4 regions of the Paenibacillus sp. FSL W8-0187 genome follow, and region 3 is predicted to be linked to each of the others. Evidence: predicted binding sites of a transcription regulator. Region 3 holds the regulator's gene; each other region holds the start of a gene.

Region 1 (3,217 bases), 170 kb from region 3:
GTGAATCCGCTGCTACGGACAGGCCTGCGATGCCGCATGCCATCGTGCGCAGGATATCCCGGTCGTGAAGCGCCATCTCAATCCGTTCATAGCTGTATTTGTCATGCATGTAATGGATAACGTTAAGTGTATTCATATAGAGCTTCGCGAGCCATTCCATCATCGGCTTGAATCGCTTCATGACTTCATCATAACTCAGGACCTCGGCAGCGATAGCCGGATATTCCGGTCCAACTTGGGCGCCTGATTTCTCATCCTTACCACCGTTGATCGCATAGAGCAACGCTTTGGCAAGGTTTGCTCTGGCTCCGAAGAACTGCATCTGTTTCCCGATGCGCATGGCGGATACGCAGCAGGCGATGCCGTAATCGTCTCCGTAAATCGGACGCATGAGATCATCATTCTCGTATTGAATCGAGCTGGTTTCGATGGAAACTTTCGAACAATATTTTTTGAAGGCTTCCGGCAGCTTCTCCGACCATAACACCGTCAAGTTCGGTTCTGGAGCAGGTCCCAAATTATACAAGGTATGCAGGAAACGGAAGCTGTTCTTGGTCACTCTCGTCTCACCGTTTATCGACATGCCGCCGATGGATTCCGTTACCCACGTTGGATCCCCGCTGAACAGCTCGTTATAATCCGGCGTACGTAGGAATTTCACGATCCGAAGTTTCATAACGAAATGGTCGACCAGTTCCTGAGCTGTTTCTTCCGTTAGCTTGCCTTCAGCCAGATCCCGTTGAATATAAATATCAAGGAAAGAAGATACCCGGCCAAGCGACATCGCAGCACCGTTCTGCTCCTTGATCGCGGCCAAATAACCGAAATACAACCATTGGAATGCTTCCTTCGCCGTATTTGCAGGTTTGGAAATGTCAAAACCGTGCATACCCGCCATTTCCTTCAGTTCCTTGAGGGCCCGCATTTGCTCAGACAATTCTTCCCGCAAACGGATAACCGGCTCATCCATAGCATCCACTTCAAGCTCACCGAGTTCTCTCAATTTGTCCTGAATAAGAGCATCTACACCGTATAGCGATATTCTGCGATAGTCACCAATGATACGTCCGCGACCGTACGCATCGGGAAGTCCCGTAATAATTCCGGCCTTGCGCGCTGCTCTCATCTCTGGAGTATAGGCATCAAACACGCCTTGGTTATGCGTTTTGCGTATGCCGTTAAAGATATCTACAACGGCCTGCGGCATTTCAAAGCCGTATGCGTTGCACGCATCAATCATCATCCGGATCCCGCCAAAAGGCTGGATCGAACGCTTGAACGGCTCATCGGTCTGAACGCCGACAATCTGTTCTTTATCCTTATCCAAATAGCCAGGTTGATGAGAAGTGATGGTTGAAGGTGTATGGACATCCACGTCCAGTACCCCGCCGTTGTCCCGTTCTCTCTTGGTTAAATCCGATACGATATCCCACAATGCTTTGGTGTTATCCGTGGGTCCTGCCAAAAATTCATCAGAGCCATAATAGGGAGTAATGTTCTCTGCAATAAAATCATTAACGTCAATTTGCTTGGTCCATTTACCTGATTTAAAACCTTTCCAGCCTGTTTCTTTTTCAATCACCGACATATTGAATCCCTCCTAGATTTGCTGGGGCTTGCAAGGACAGGCGAGGCCACACCTTGATCTATCTCAGATCTTTAAATGTGATTATTTTCACGATCAATGATGCCACTACCCCGCCTTGTACCTTCAAGCTTCTTTATCAAAGACCTGAGATTCAGCTTCTTGCTACACCTTTATTGTAGTCCTGTTGATCCCTCGCATCTGTGATATTAATCACAAAGTTATCTTTTCCCGTGATTTTTATCACTCCGAGTCTAGTCTTGCATCACTTACCTCAACATATTCCCGGATCTTCATGATCGGCATTCAGAGCCTATCCTATTTAGAACCGACCGTAGAATGCGTTGCGGTAAACTTCTGCGAGCTCTGTCACCAGCGGCAGCTTCGGATTGCTCGTTGTGCACTGGTCTTCAAAAGCCCGGTCCGCCAAATGCTCAACATTCTTCTCGAAATCTTTAGGATCGATGCCAAGCTGCTGGAACGACTCTTCGATACCGAGCTTGCTGTTCAGCTCCCGGATCGCGCCAATCAGACTGTTTACGCCCTCTTCCGTTGTTCTTGCCGGCAGCCCGAGAATCCGTGCGATTTCAGCATATCTCTCATCAGCCACAAAGTGGGTATATTTAGGCCATGCCGCGAATTTTGTTGGCTTCTTGGCGTTGTAACGAATGACGTGAGGCATCAGGATCGCATTGGTGCGTCCGTGTGCCGTATGATACTGGCCGCCCCACTTATGCGCAAGACTGTGGTTGATGCCAAGGAACGCATTCGCAAAAGCCATGCCGGCAAGCGTCGAAGCATTATGCATTTTCTCGCGGGCGAGTTTGTCACCGGTAAGCGCCGACTGCTCAAGATATTGGAACACCAGTTGTATGGCTTTGATGGCAAGCCCATCCGTATAATCGCTGGCCATCACCGATACGTAGGCTTCAATAGCATGTGTCAGAACGTCCATACCGGTATCAGCTACCGCTGTTTTAGGCAGCGTGTATACAAATTCCGGATCGATAATCGCCACATCCGGTGTCAGCTCATAATCAGCCAGCGGGTACTTGGTATTCCCCAGCCCTTTGTCCGTGATGACGGCAAACGAAGTCACTTCCGAGCCGGTTCCCGACGTTGTTGGAATGGCAACGAATTTCGCTTTCCGTCCAAGCTTCGGATATTTATAGACCCGCTTGCGGATATCCATAAATTTTTGCTTCAGATTGTTAAAGTCCGTATCCGGGTATTCATAGAACAGCCACATCGCTTTCGCTGCATCCATTGGCGATCCGCCGCCGAGGGCGATAATGCAGTCCGGCTGGAACCTAGCAAGCATCTCCGTTCCGCGTTCTACTGTCGTTGTTGAAGGATCCGGCTCGACCTCCGAGAAGACCTCGATGGCCACTGGCACTCTGCGCTGACGCAGATAATGCTCTACCCGCTCCACATAACCCAGCTTCACCATCATGGGGTCGGTAACGATCGCAACACGGGTGATTTCCGGCATTTTCGCAAGATACTGCGTGGAGCCTTTTTCAAAGTAAATTTTGTCCGGTACTTTAAACCACTGCATATTCACGGTTCTGCGGTTCACCCTTTTCACGTTGATTAGATTGACAGCCGTCACGTTCGACGAAGTGGAATTAC
Region 2 (3,217 bases), 180 kb from region 3:
TTAATCGGAAGCCATGAAACGGTGACATCGCTGCACGGCAAACTGATGGAGGGGCCGGTCCAGCAAGCAACCGATCCGGAGAATCCAGATAGGGGTTATATGTTCTCGGCGGAAACCTATAAGATATTCCCTCTATTCCATCCAGCGGCGGTACTGTATAATAGGAAATTATCCACTTGGATCGAGAAAGATTTGGATATTTTGGCTCGTATATTATGGGATAAGCGCTGATTTTATGGGAAAAAGGGGCTAGGTGGTTTTCAGTTTCTCGGAAATGTGCTAAAATGAAACATACTTACAATTCGTAAGTTTTCTAGATTTTTAATTAAGCTTATGAATTTCTATAAACAAGGTGACTTCGTAAAGAGGTGAAGGGATATGGAAGTTACAAATGTTACGATGTGTCCCCGTTTTGAATCTGCATTTTCTTTTCTGGGCAAACGGTGGAACGGTTTGATTATTCAAACGTTGATGAGCGGGCCTAAGCGCTTTAAGGATATTTCGAATTTGATTCCGTCCATGAGCGATAAGATGCTCTCTGAGCGGATGAAGGATTTGGAATGCGAAGGCATTTTGATTCGTCATGTTTATCCTGAAACACCGGTACGTATTGAATATGAACTGACTGAAAAAGGCAAGGCACTTCGTCCGGTGATGGAGCAAATTTCATTCTGGGCGGAACAATGGGTCGAAAGATGAGTCATCTTAAGACTCCCCTTGATGATTAAACCCTGGCATGAGACATCCTCATTTCAGGGTTTTTTTCTAAATGGAAGTATGATTCCTGTTTCTTTACGGTAAGAATAGGTGGACATGCACCAAGCGGACGCAGCTGCTATATGATGTAAATAACCCAGCAGCATATCAAGGAGGCGAGCCTATGACCAAGCGAACGTATATCTCCCGTTTTCATTATGGACAAGAGGACATCTCAGAACTTGAAAACGCTTCATTAAAAGTGCTTCATATTTTTGAGAAGACCAAACGGATGCTGAGCCAGTATGTGCCGGATTCCTTGTGGTTAGCTGCGTCTGGAACAAGCCCGGAATCTGCAGAATCCGTTAGCCATAGCGGTGCCGATGCTGTTGATATGTTTCAGAAATGGGTCAAAGCCCCCGGCGGATGGAAGTTCATTGGTTATGAAACCGATCGATTTCATGCGTCCACCGGGCAGAATATAGGACGAACGGGAAGATTTCTGCAGATGATCATCTGGTCACTCTATGAGAAAATCGTAATGCTGCATCCTTTCCTTGGCAGCGAGCCGTTTTTTGACGGGGAAGAGCTGGATGTGATCGCAAATTATTTTGTGCCTACGTATATCAGCGCCGTACCGTTGGTGGAACAAGGAAAAGCCTTTAAGACTATTCAGGCGGGCATCGTTCTATATCAGGAGCATATCCAGGCACCTGCCGTCATTATGCAATCGGATCGAGGCTTATTGGAGGGGAACTGGATGACCGGGGTGAACCTGGACGCGAAGGGATTTGCCGGGATTCGCCCTTATTTGAAAGTTCCTAGCGGCGAACGAGCCTATATGGAAGCCGATATTATATAGAGAGCAAGCCTCCTCATAACCTTGTTCGATGTGGACAGGGTTATTTGGCATTTTTATTTTAAATTTTAATGATTTATGTGAAATATATCACAAAAATTAATGCGATCAGACGATATAATTTATGTGAAAGCAACGGAATGCCACGATCTAGATAAATGTGTTGGGGAGGAATCAATCGATGTCCAATATAAAGAGAGAAAAGTTAGTTGTCATTGGCAACGGTATTGCCGGGATTAGTACGGTCGAGCAAATCATTAAATTGGGTGGGAATTTTGACATCACCGTCATTGGACAGGAGCCTCATCCGAATTATAACCGCATCATGCTGTCGTATGTGTTGGAAGGCAGCAAAACCTTGGATGATATTGTATTGAATGATTGGAAATGGTACGAGGATAACCACATCACTCTGCACACGGATGCCACTGTAACTGCCATCGATGGGGAACGCAAGGTCGTGACCGCCAACAACGGATTGACTGTGCCTTATGACAAAGTCATGATAGCAACGGGCTCGAAGCCCTTTATTTTACCCGTGCCGGGCAGTGACAAAGAAGGCGTTATCGGTTTCCGAAACATTGCCGATTGCACGCAGATGCTACAAGCCGCTAAGGCGTACAAGAAAGCGGCTGTCATTGGCGGGGGACTTCTGGGTCTGGAAGCTGCCAAGGGATTGGTCAGCCTGGGCATGGAGGTGACGGTTGTTCATCTCATGCAGGATTTGATGGAGAGCCAGTTGGATTCGATGGCATCCGGCATGCTGAAAAGGGAGCTTGAACAGCAGGGTATCAACTTCTTATTAGGCAAACAAACAACCGAAATATTGGGAGATACCAGAGTTACGGGACTCCGCTTCAAGGATGGGGATGAGCTTGATGCCGACCTGGTGGTCATGGCAGTGGGCATCAGAGCGAACACCGAGATTGCTAAAGCGAGCGGGATCGAAGTGAACCGGGGAATCGTCGTTAATGATTATCTTCAGACTTCCTGGCCGGATGTGTATGCGGTTGGCGAATGCTGCGAGCATCGGGGCGCATGCTACGGCCTGGTTGCACCGTTGTTCGAGCAGGGACAGGTATTGGCGAAGCATCTATGCGGTGTGGAAGGCAAGCCTTACGAGGGAAGCATTGTATCGACGAAGTTGAAAATCAGCGGTGTGGATGTATTCTCTGCCGGAGAATTCATGGAGCAAGCCGAGCACTCGGTGATCACTGCAAAAGATGATTGGCGCAAGACCTATAAGAAAATATTAATTCGCGACAATATCATCGTTGGGGCGATATTGTTCGGAGATGTGAGCGATTCGGCAAGCCTTCAATCCATGATTCGGAAAAAGACAGCCATGACGGATGAGATTTACGATTCGATCATGGGTACTGACAGCGCAGGAACAGGAAATGGCAAGGCATTTTCACTGGAGAAGATGCCCGATGATGAAATCGTGTGCGGCTGCAACGGCGTAACCAAAAAAGCCATTGTGGATGCCATTACTCTAGAAGGTCATACGACAGTGGATGAGATTAAAGCTTGCACAGGAGCTACCCGCTCGTGTGGCGGCTGTAAACCTGTCGTGGAGCAAATACTCCAGAGCGTATTGGGCGATGGCTTTAAGGCGGCAGGCAAACAAGGCATATGCTCGTGCACAACGCTTGATCGGGA
Region 3 (3,217 bases):
ACACCGATTTATAGGTCTTCCCGGATGTAACCAATTGGCCATGCTGCTTCGCGGCAACAATTGCCATTCTTTCTTCATTCCAAGTATCTTTCATAACATATGAATAATAGAGCTGTAAACCAAGCAGCAACAGCAGCACGCTGGACACACTCAGCAATATCCACTTCGTTTTTTTCTTCAAATCCGTCTCCTCGCTCCCCTTGATTATTCCCTAGAGGGTTGTAAGACGCTCAAATGCACGCTGCGCTTCCCGGCGGATACGTTCCTCATCAAGAGTAAGACTCGCGCCATTCTTCACTACCTGCTTGCCGTCAACCCATACATGCTCTACATCCTTCGCACTGGCTGAGTAGATAGCGTGTGAAATATAATCGGTCCGTGGAAGGAAGTGCGCTTGATCCGTGTTCAGTGCGATCATATCTGCTTTCATTCCTACCGCAAGTGTGCCGATATCGTTGAGGAAGGCTGACTTGGCTCCATACTCTGTACCCATGCGAAGCGCTTCGGATGCAGGAATTGCGGTTGGATCCCCGCTTACCCCTTTATGGATCAATGCCGCCAGACGCATCTCTTCAAACATATCCAGATTATTATTGCTCGCAGGTCCATCGGTACCCAGCGACACCGTTACGCCGGCTTTCAGCAGTGCAGGCACGCGAGCGATGCCGCTGGCAAGCTTCAAATTGCTGCCTGGATTATGCGACACCATAACTTGATGCTTGGCCAGGATTTCGATTTCTTCATCGGTCAGATGGACGGCATGCGCAAGCAGCGTTGGCCGGGAGAACATGCCAAGCTTCTCCAAATGGGCAACAGGGCGAAGTCCGTAGTCTTTTACATTCTGAGCTACTTCCGTTTCCGTTTCGGACATATGCGTATGCAAAGGCAGATTCAAATCATGGGATGCCTGAACGAATTTTTCGATGAAATCCGGCGGGCACGTATAAGGTGCATGCGGTGAAATCATCGTCGTAATTCTCCCGTCAGCCTTGCCATGCCAGTCTTTCGCGAATGCCACCGCCTCATCCAGCTTCTGCTGCTGCACCTCAGGCGGACACAATCCGATGACGCCGCGCATTAGGACGCCGCGCATTCCTGAGTCCTGCACAACCTTGGCAACCTGATCCATATGATCATACATATCCACAAATGTCGTGGTTCCGCCTTTGATCATCTCCAGCACGGAGAGTGCGGTTCCCCAGTATACATCGTCGGCCGTGAATTTGGCTTCCATAGGCCACATTTTTTCCTGAAGCCATACCTGCAGTGCCAGATCGTCGCCATAACCGCGGAGCAGCGACATCGCCGCATGTCCGTGCGTGTTCACCAACCCAGGTAGGAAAAATAGATGAGTTCCATCGATAACTTCTATTCCCTCTTGGACGGTTGGCTCTTCTTCACCCAGATAGGTTATCCGGTCATTCTCCACAACCATATATCCGCGTAGCACGGATCTTCCTTCCTCTAGTACCGCAAACGTTCCGTTCTTAACCATCCACTTCGTTGTCGTCATGTGCTGCATCCTCCTTGCCGTTATCCAAATAATAGGCCAAACTCTGCAAATCCGTAGTGAAATCAGCCGTATGAATCCGGATATGGGATGGGGCTTTCAGGATGGTTGGCGCAAAATTCAGGATAGCCTCGATGCCTGCGGCGATAAGCTGATTGGCTACATTCTGCGCTTCAAAATCCGGAACGGTGATTATCCCGATACGAATGCCGTACTCATGAACCGTCTTCTCCAGTTCCTCCATCGGCTGTACAACCAAATTGTTAATTTTCATACCAACTTTGGGAGAATACGAATCGAAAACCGCCACAATCTTCATATTGTCCTTCAGAAATGCATTGTAATTCGATAATGCATGTCCAAGATTACCGGCCCCAATCAATGCGACATTGATCTTCTGGTCCAGCTTTAGAATCTGGCGAATTTTCTCGATCAGATAAGATACGTCATATCCGATCCCTTTCCGTCCAAAATCACCGAAATACGCTAGGTCCTTACGAATTTGAGCAGGATTGAGGTCCAGTTTTTGTCCCAGTTCCTGGGAGGAAACCGTGGAGACCTCCCTTTTCTGAAGCTCATTCAAATAGCGCAAGTATACAGGTAATCTGCGGACCACGGCTTCCGAAATTTTTTCCGATTTCATTCATGCTCCCCCTAATAATAGGTTAATAACTACATTTTTTTGTGACAGATCATTTCGTTCATTGTTTCACTTTTATTCAGCTTGGTTCTCTATGCCTGCCTCTTCCTGCAGCCATTCCGAAATTCGGGGAACGATCCCCTCTGTCGGCATATGCTCCATCTTCGGCCCCGGCAAAGAATATAAGAAATATTTCCCGTAATAGGATTCAATGACCCGGGTATCGTAGACAATGACAATCCCCTTATCTTGCGCGGTCCGCACCAGTCGGCCAAATCCCTGTTTGAAGCGAATGACCGCTTGCGGAACCGAAAGTTTCATGAACGGGTTCTTATTCTGCTGCTGCAGCAATTCGCTCTTGGCTTCGACCAAGGGATGATTCGGCGGCTGGAACGGCAGCCGGACGATCGCAAGGCAAGTGAGCGCCTCCCCGGGTATGTCTACCCCTTCCCAGAAGGAGCTCGTACCCAGCAGGACCGAAGCACTGCTATCCTGGAATCTCCGGATTAACTTGGTACGGCTGGTTCCGTCCATCCCTTGTCCCAGTACCGTAATATCGCTGGATGCCAGCGCCTCCTTCAACGGCTCGTGAACCTGACGCAGCATGCGGTACGAAGTGAACAGCACAAGCATGCGGCCATGCGTAGCGATTGCCGTATCGGCCAATGATTGCACAAGTGTATTCACAAAGAGTGCATCCCCGACCGAGCCCTTCACGCTCGGAAAATCGCGCGGCACGACAAGGAGGGCCTGCTCCCTGTAATTAAACGGGGACGGCAGCAGAACCGTGTTCAAGTTGCCGCTATCTGCCGCTTCCTGAAGACCCAAGTTCTCGATCATGAACTGAAACGATTTATCCACCGACAAGGTCGCCGATGTCAGGATCACGCTTTGTTTCTTGTCAAAAAACAATTCCTTCAAGTGGGTGCTAACATCGACAGGCACTGCATAAAGCTGCAGCGATTTGCCGCGGAAATTCCCGTTAGCCTCCATCCAGTATACCGTGCCTTCATCATTCAGAGCCATGAAGGACCTCAGGTCCTCGCGGTGTGCGGCCAGGTCCTTAA
Region 4 (3,217 bases), 2.3 Mb from region 3:
GGGGATTTCTGACGTAGGTGGTAAAATATAAGCGGATCACATTTTAGGATAATTATGGAATTAAAAGTAATTTAAAAACATTTTATAACAGGCTTTTGTACACTGCAATAGTTAATGAGAACCAGAAGAGTGTGAAACATCCACATCTTCTCCCAGATTAACTGAAGAAGGCATTCAGGCTGACGTTACGGGGTGTCGGGGTTTCGCTTTCGATGCAGGGATTCGACTCCCCTCGGCTCCATACATAAAACCCGCCCATAGAGCGGGTTTTCGCATTTCTTATAGTTAAAATCTAGTCCGAAACTGTGTGAAGAGTGAAAGCATGCTATGACTATGCACCCTTTTTTTATTCGGTCATATTCACCTCCGGAAACGCCAACCGGAATCGGGTAAATTTGAAAATGTCTGCGAAGGGAAACTAGACCATATGCTTATGAAAACAAAGGTTCCGCTATAAATAAAGAACCCGATAGTACATCGGGTTGGATAAATTCGTGAATTGTAAAAAAAGTCCTCGCGTTAATCGGTTAAATGAACGGACTCATTGAAAATTTGGTCAACTCGCATTATTACATCCAGCCACCCATACCTTTATAACGGTGCGCAAGTGCTTTATGGTAATATTCTTGCTCGGCATATTTATAAAAGAACGGCGGATTGCCCGCGCAAGCCATCTTCATTCGCTCAAAATGTTCAGCTTTCACAAAATGATAACCAGCCATTTGTTCAGGATCGTAAGACCTATTTTGTAAATAAACCGTTTCGGACAAAATAACACACTCCTTTTTAGATTTGGTGTTCGATCTAGGCAATAATAATATATGTCGATAGCCCGAAAATCTCCTGTGATATTAGCCTAATCTAGGTGGAAATACTCGAGGAGATTGAAGAATTTACGCCCCTATCATCCGAACTTTATGAGGGGAAAGGATATCCCATCTACGGCTTTCTTATTTTGCACAACACTTCTCTGGAACACCACATAGGTATTTGTCATATGTTATATAGATGTGTTTTTCAAATTATGACAAAGGAGTATGCAACTCATGAATAGATTTATGTACTATGGCTATCCGCGACCATATGCCCCATTCCCAGCTCCGCAATATTATCGGAATGAAGATGTACTGCGCAAGGAAACTCCGGTATTACCAAAAAATGTTATGTATACGACAACTGTGGAACCCAAATTCACTGAGCATTTGATCCAGCACATAGGGCTAATGATTGCCATCACGACAACTGTCGGCAAATTGGTAGGTACTCTGGATGATGTTTTCATTGATCACGTAGCTCTTGTAGTCCATGGAAAAAAGCATCACATTCGATTATGTGAAATCGTTTATTTTGAAAAAGCAGAAGAGAAATAAACAATGGACGAGAGCCGATCTAAGAGGCTTTGGACAAAATCTTCATCAAGGAAGGGCTAGGAATTGTTCATGGTTAAGATCAATACGAAAAAAGGCACCGTTTCGGTGCTCTTTTTGTTTTCTTGAAAGTCTTACAAATATCCAAATTAACCCCGCGATGTCTTAATCGTTTGTTGTTGGCGATCTATTCGGGACAGATAAGGAACCGAAGTCATGTACATTGCCCGGCGTAATATGGACATCCGTAATCATATTGTATATTTTTATCTGGTTTCCCATCTTTTTAGAAAGCGACTCGTCACTTTTCGAAGAAACGGATCACCTCTCTTTGTTCAATGAATTTTCATTTCATTTGTGTTTTTAATCACAAGCTGTGGAGCATGAGGATGCTAGTTTAGAGAAGTAAACAAGATAAAATTTAATCTTTATATATTGAAACAAAACCGAGGTGAAGAACATGAGTGAATTCATTAATAACCGTGAAAATGGAGTTTCTGCTCATCGAACCGTCCGTATAAATATGCTCAAGGATATCATTAAAGAGCTGCACTATGGAAAAAGCGTGGAGGAAGTAAAGGCCAAGTTTAATCAAACTGTAGGGGAAATTTCCGTTGATGAGATTTCGGAGCTGGAGCAAGTGCTGATGCAGGAGGAAGGAATACCCGTAACCGAGGTACAGCGACTGTGCAGTGTGCATGCTGCCGTATTCAAAGGTTCCATCCAAGACATTCACAGAGCTCATCAACCGGAAGAGCAGCCTGGACATCCAGTGCATACCTTTAAAATGGAGAACCGAGAAATTGATCGACTGGCAAATTTCAGAATCGCCCTGCATCTGGATCAATTTCTTAAGGATCAAGGAGAGGCAAACCGCCTCAAATTGCTAGAGGATTTCAGTCTCCTCTATGATGTAGATAAACACTACAGCCGCAAAGAAAATGTGCTGTTTCCTTTTCTCGAGAAATATGGGATCTATGGACCGACCAAGGTGATGTGGGCAGTAGATGACGGTATCCGATTGGGAATAAAAGAAGTGAAATCCAAACTCACTCACTTTGATGGCAATGCCGAGACCGTAGTGGATCTGGCAAAACGCGTCTTAACCGAAGTAACAGAAATGATCTATAAAGAGGAACATATCTTATTACCAATGGCTCTGGAAAAGTTGACGGAAGACGAATGGCTTCAAATTGCTGCCCAAAGCGAAGAAGTCGGTTATTGCTTAATTGCGCCCGATCAAGAATGGATTCCCGAAAGAGCAGCTGAACCTGGCGCAGATCAGGGATTGGGGTCTTCTCCGCTGCAAGAGGGATATATCCGAATGAGTACAGGCATTTTATCGGTCAGACAGATGGAATCCATCTTAAACCATTTACCAGTCGACCTAACCTTTATCGATGAAAATGATATCGTTCGATATTTTTCACAGGGAAAAGAACGAATCTTCGTTCGTACCAAAGCGGTAATCGGCAGAAGTGTTCAGAACTGCCATCCTCCGCAAAGCGTTCATGTCGTCAATCAGCTGCTTGCTGATTTCAAGGCAGGTGTCAAAGATGCAGAAGATTTCTGGATCCCGATTAAAGATAAATTTGTTTACATTCGCTATTTTGCCGTAAGGGATGAAGAAGGAAACTATTTAGGTACGCTTGAATTCACTCAAAACATTAAGCCGATTCAGGAACTCACAGGTCAAAAACGGATACTCTCTTCGTAAGTTGTTACGCGAACCCCAAAACCGCATCCAGAAAAAGTAAAGGGCAAAACTGGGCCGATTTCCCGGCACCGTCATAGCAGATGCCGGATATGCGTCCTTTCCATAAAAGAGGGCTGTCCTTCAAGTAGAATAT

What was found. The regulator Rex, encoded in region 3, represses fermentation and respiration genes when NADH is low (regulators of the CRP and FNR family bind a similar motif). The targets are predictions, from matches to a motif close to TTGTGAAATATTTCACAA.
Region 1: the regulator Rex is predicted to act here: its motif matches at 1,664-1,681, upstream of pflB (formate C-acetyltransferase).
Region 2: the regulator Rex is predicted to act here: its motif matches at 1,634-1,651, upstream of nirB (nitrite reductase large subunit NirB).
Region 4: the regulator Rex is predicted to act here: its motif matches at 1,723-1,740, upstream of MKY48_RS01635 (DUF438 domain-containing protein).

What each region holds. Positions count from the first base shown of each region.
Region 1 is NZ_CP150206.1:2,540,952-2,544,168, reverse strand. Features, by position in the region: gene pflB (formate C-acetyltransferase) at 1-1,588, opposite strand, end outside; gene adhE (bifunctional acetaldehyde-CoA/alcohol dehydrogenase) at 1,908-3,217, opposite strand, start outside.
Region 2 is NZ_CP150206.1:2,530,179-2,533,395, forward strand. Features, by position in the region: gene MKY48_RS11195 (uracil-DNA glycosylase) at 1-231, shown strand, start outside; gene MKY48_RS11200 (helix-turn-helix domain-containing protein) at 379-699, shown strand; gene MKY48_RS11205 (hypothetical protein) at 881-1,558, shown strand; gene nirB (nitrite reductase large subunit NirB) at 1,737-3,217, shown strand, end outside.
Region 3 is NZ_CP150206.1:2,708,861-2,712,077, reverse strand. Features, by position in the region: gene MKY48_RS12165 (DUF5590 domain-containing protein) at 1-181, opposite strand, end outside; gene MKY48_RS12160 (amidohydrolase) at 212-1,513, opposite strand; gene MKY48_RS12155 (redox-sensing transcriptional repressor Rex) at 1,488-2,153, opposite strand; gene dinG (ATP-dependent DNA helicase DinG) at 2,226-3,217, opposite strand, start outside.
Region 4 is NZ_CP150206.1:359,262-362,478, forward strand. Features, by position in the region: gene MKY48_RS01625 (hypothetical protein) at 570-770, opposite strand; gene MKY48_RS01630 (DUF2642 domain-containing protein) at 1,047-1,370, shown strand; gene MKY48_RS01635 (DUF438 domain-containing protein) at 1,828-3,084, shown strand.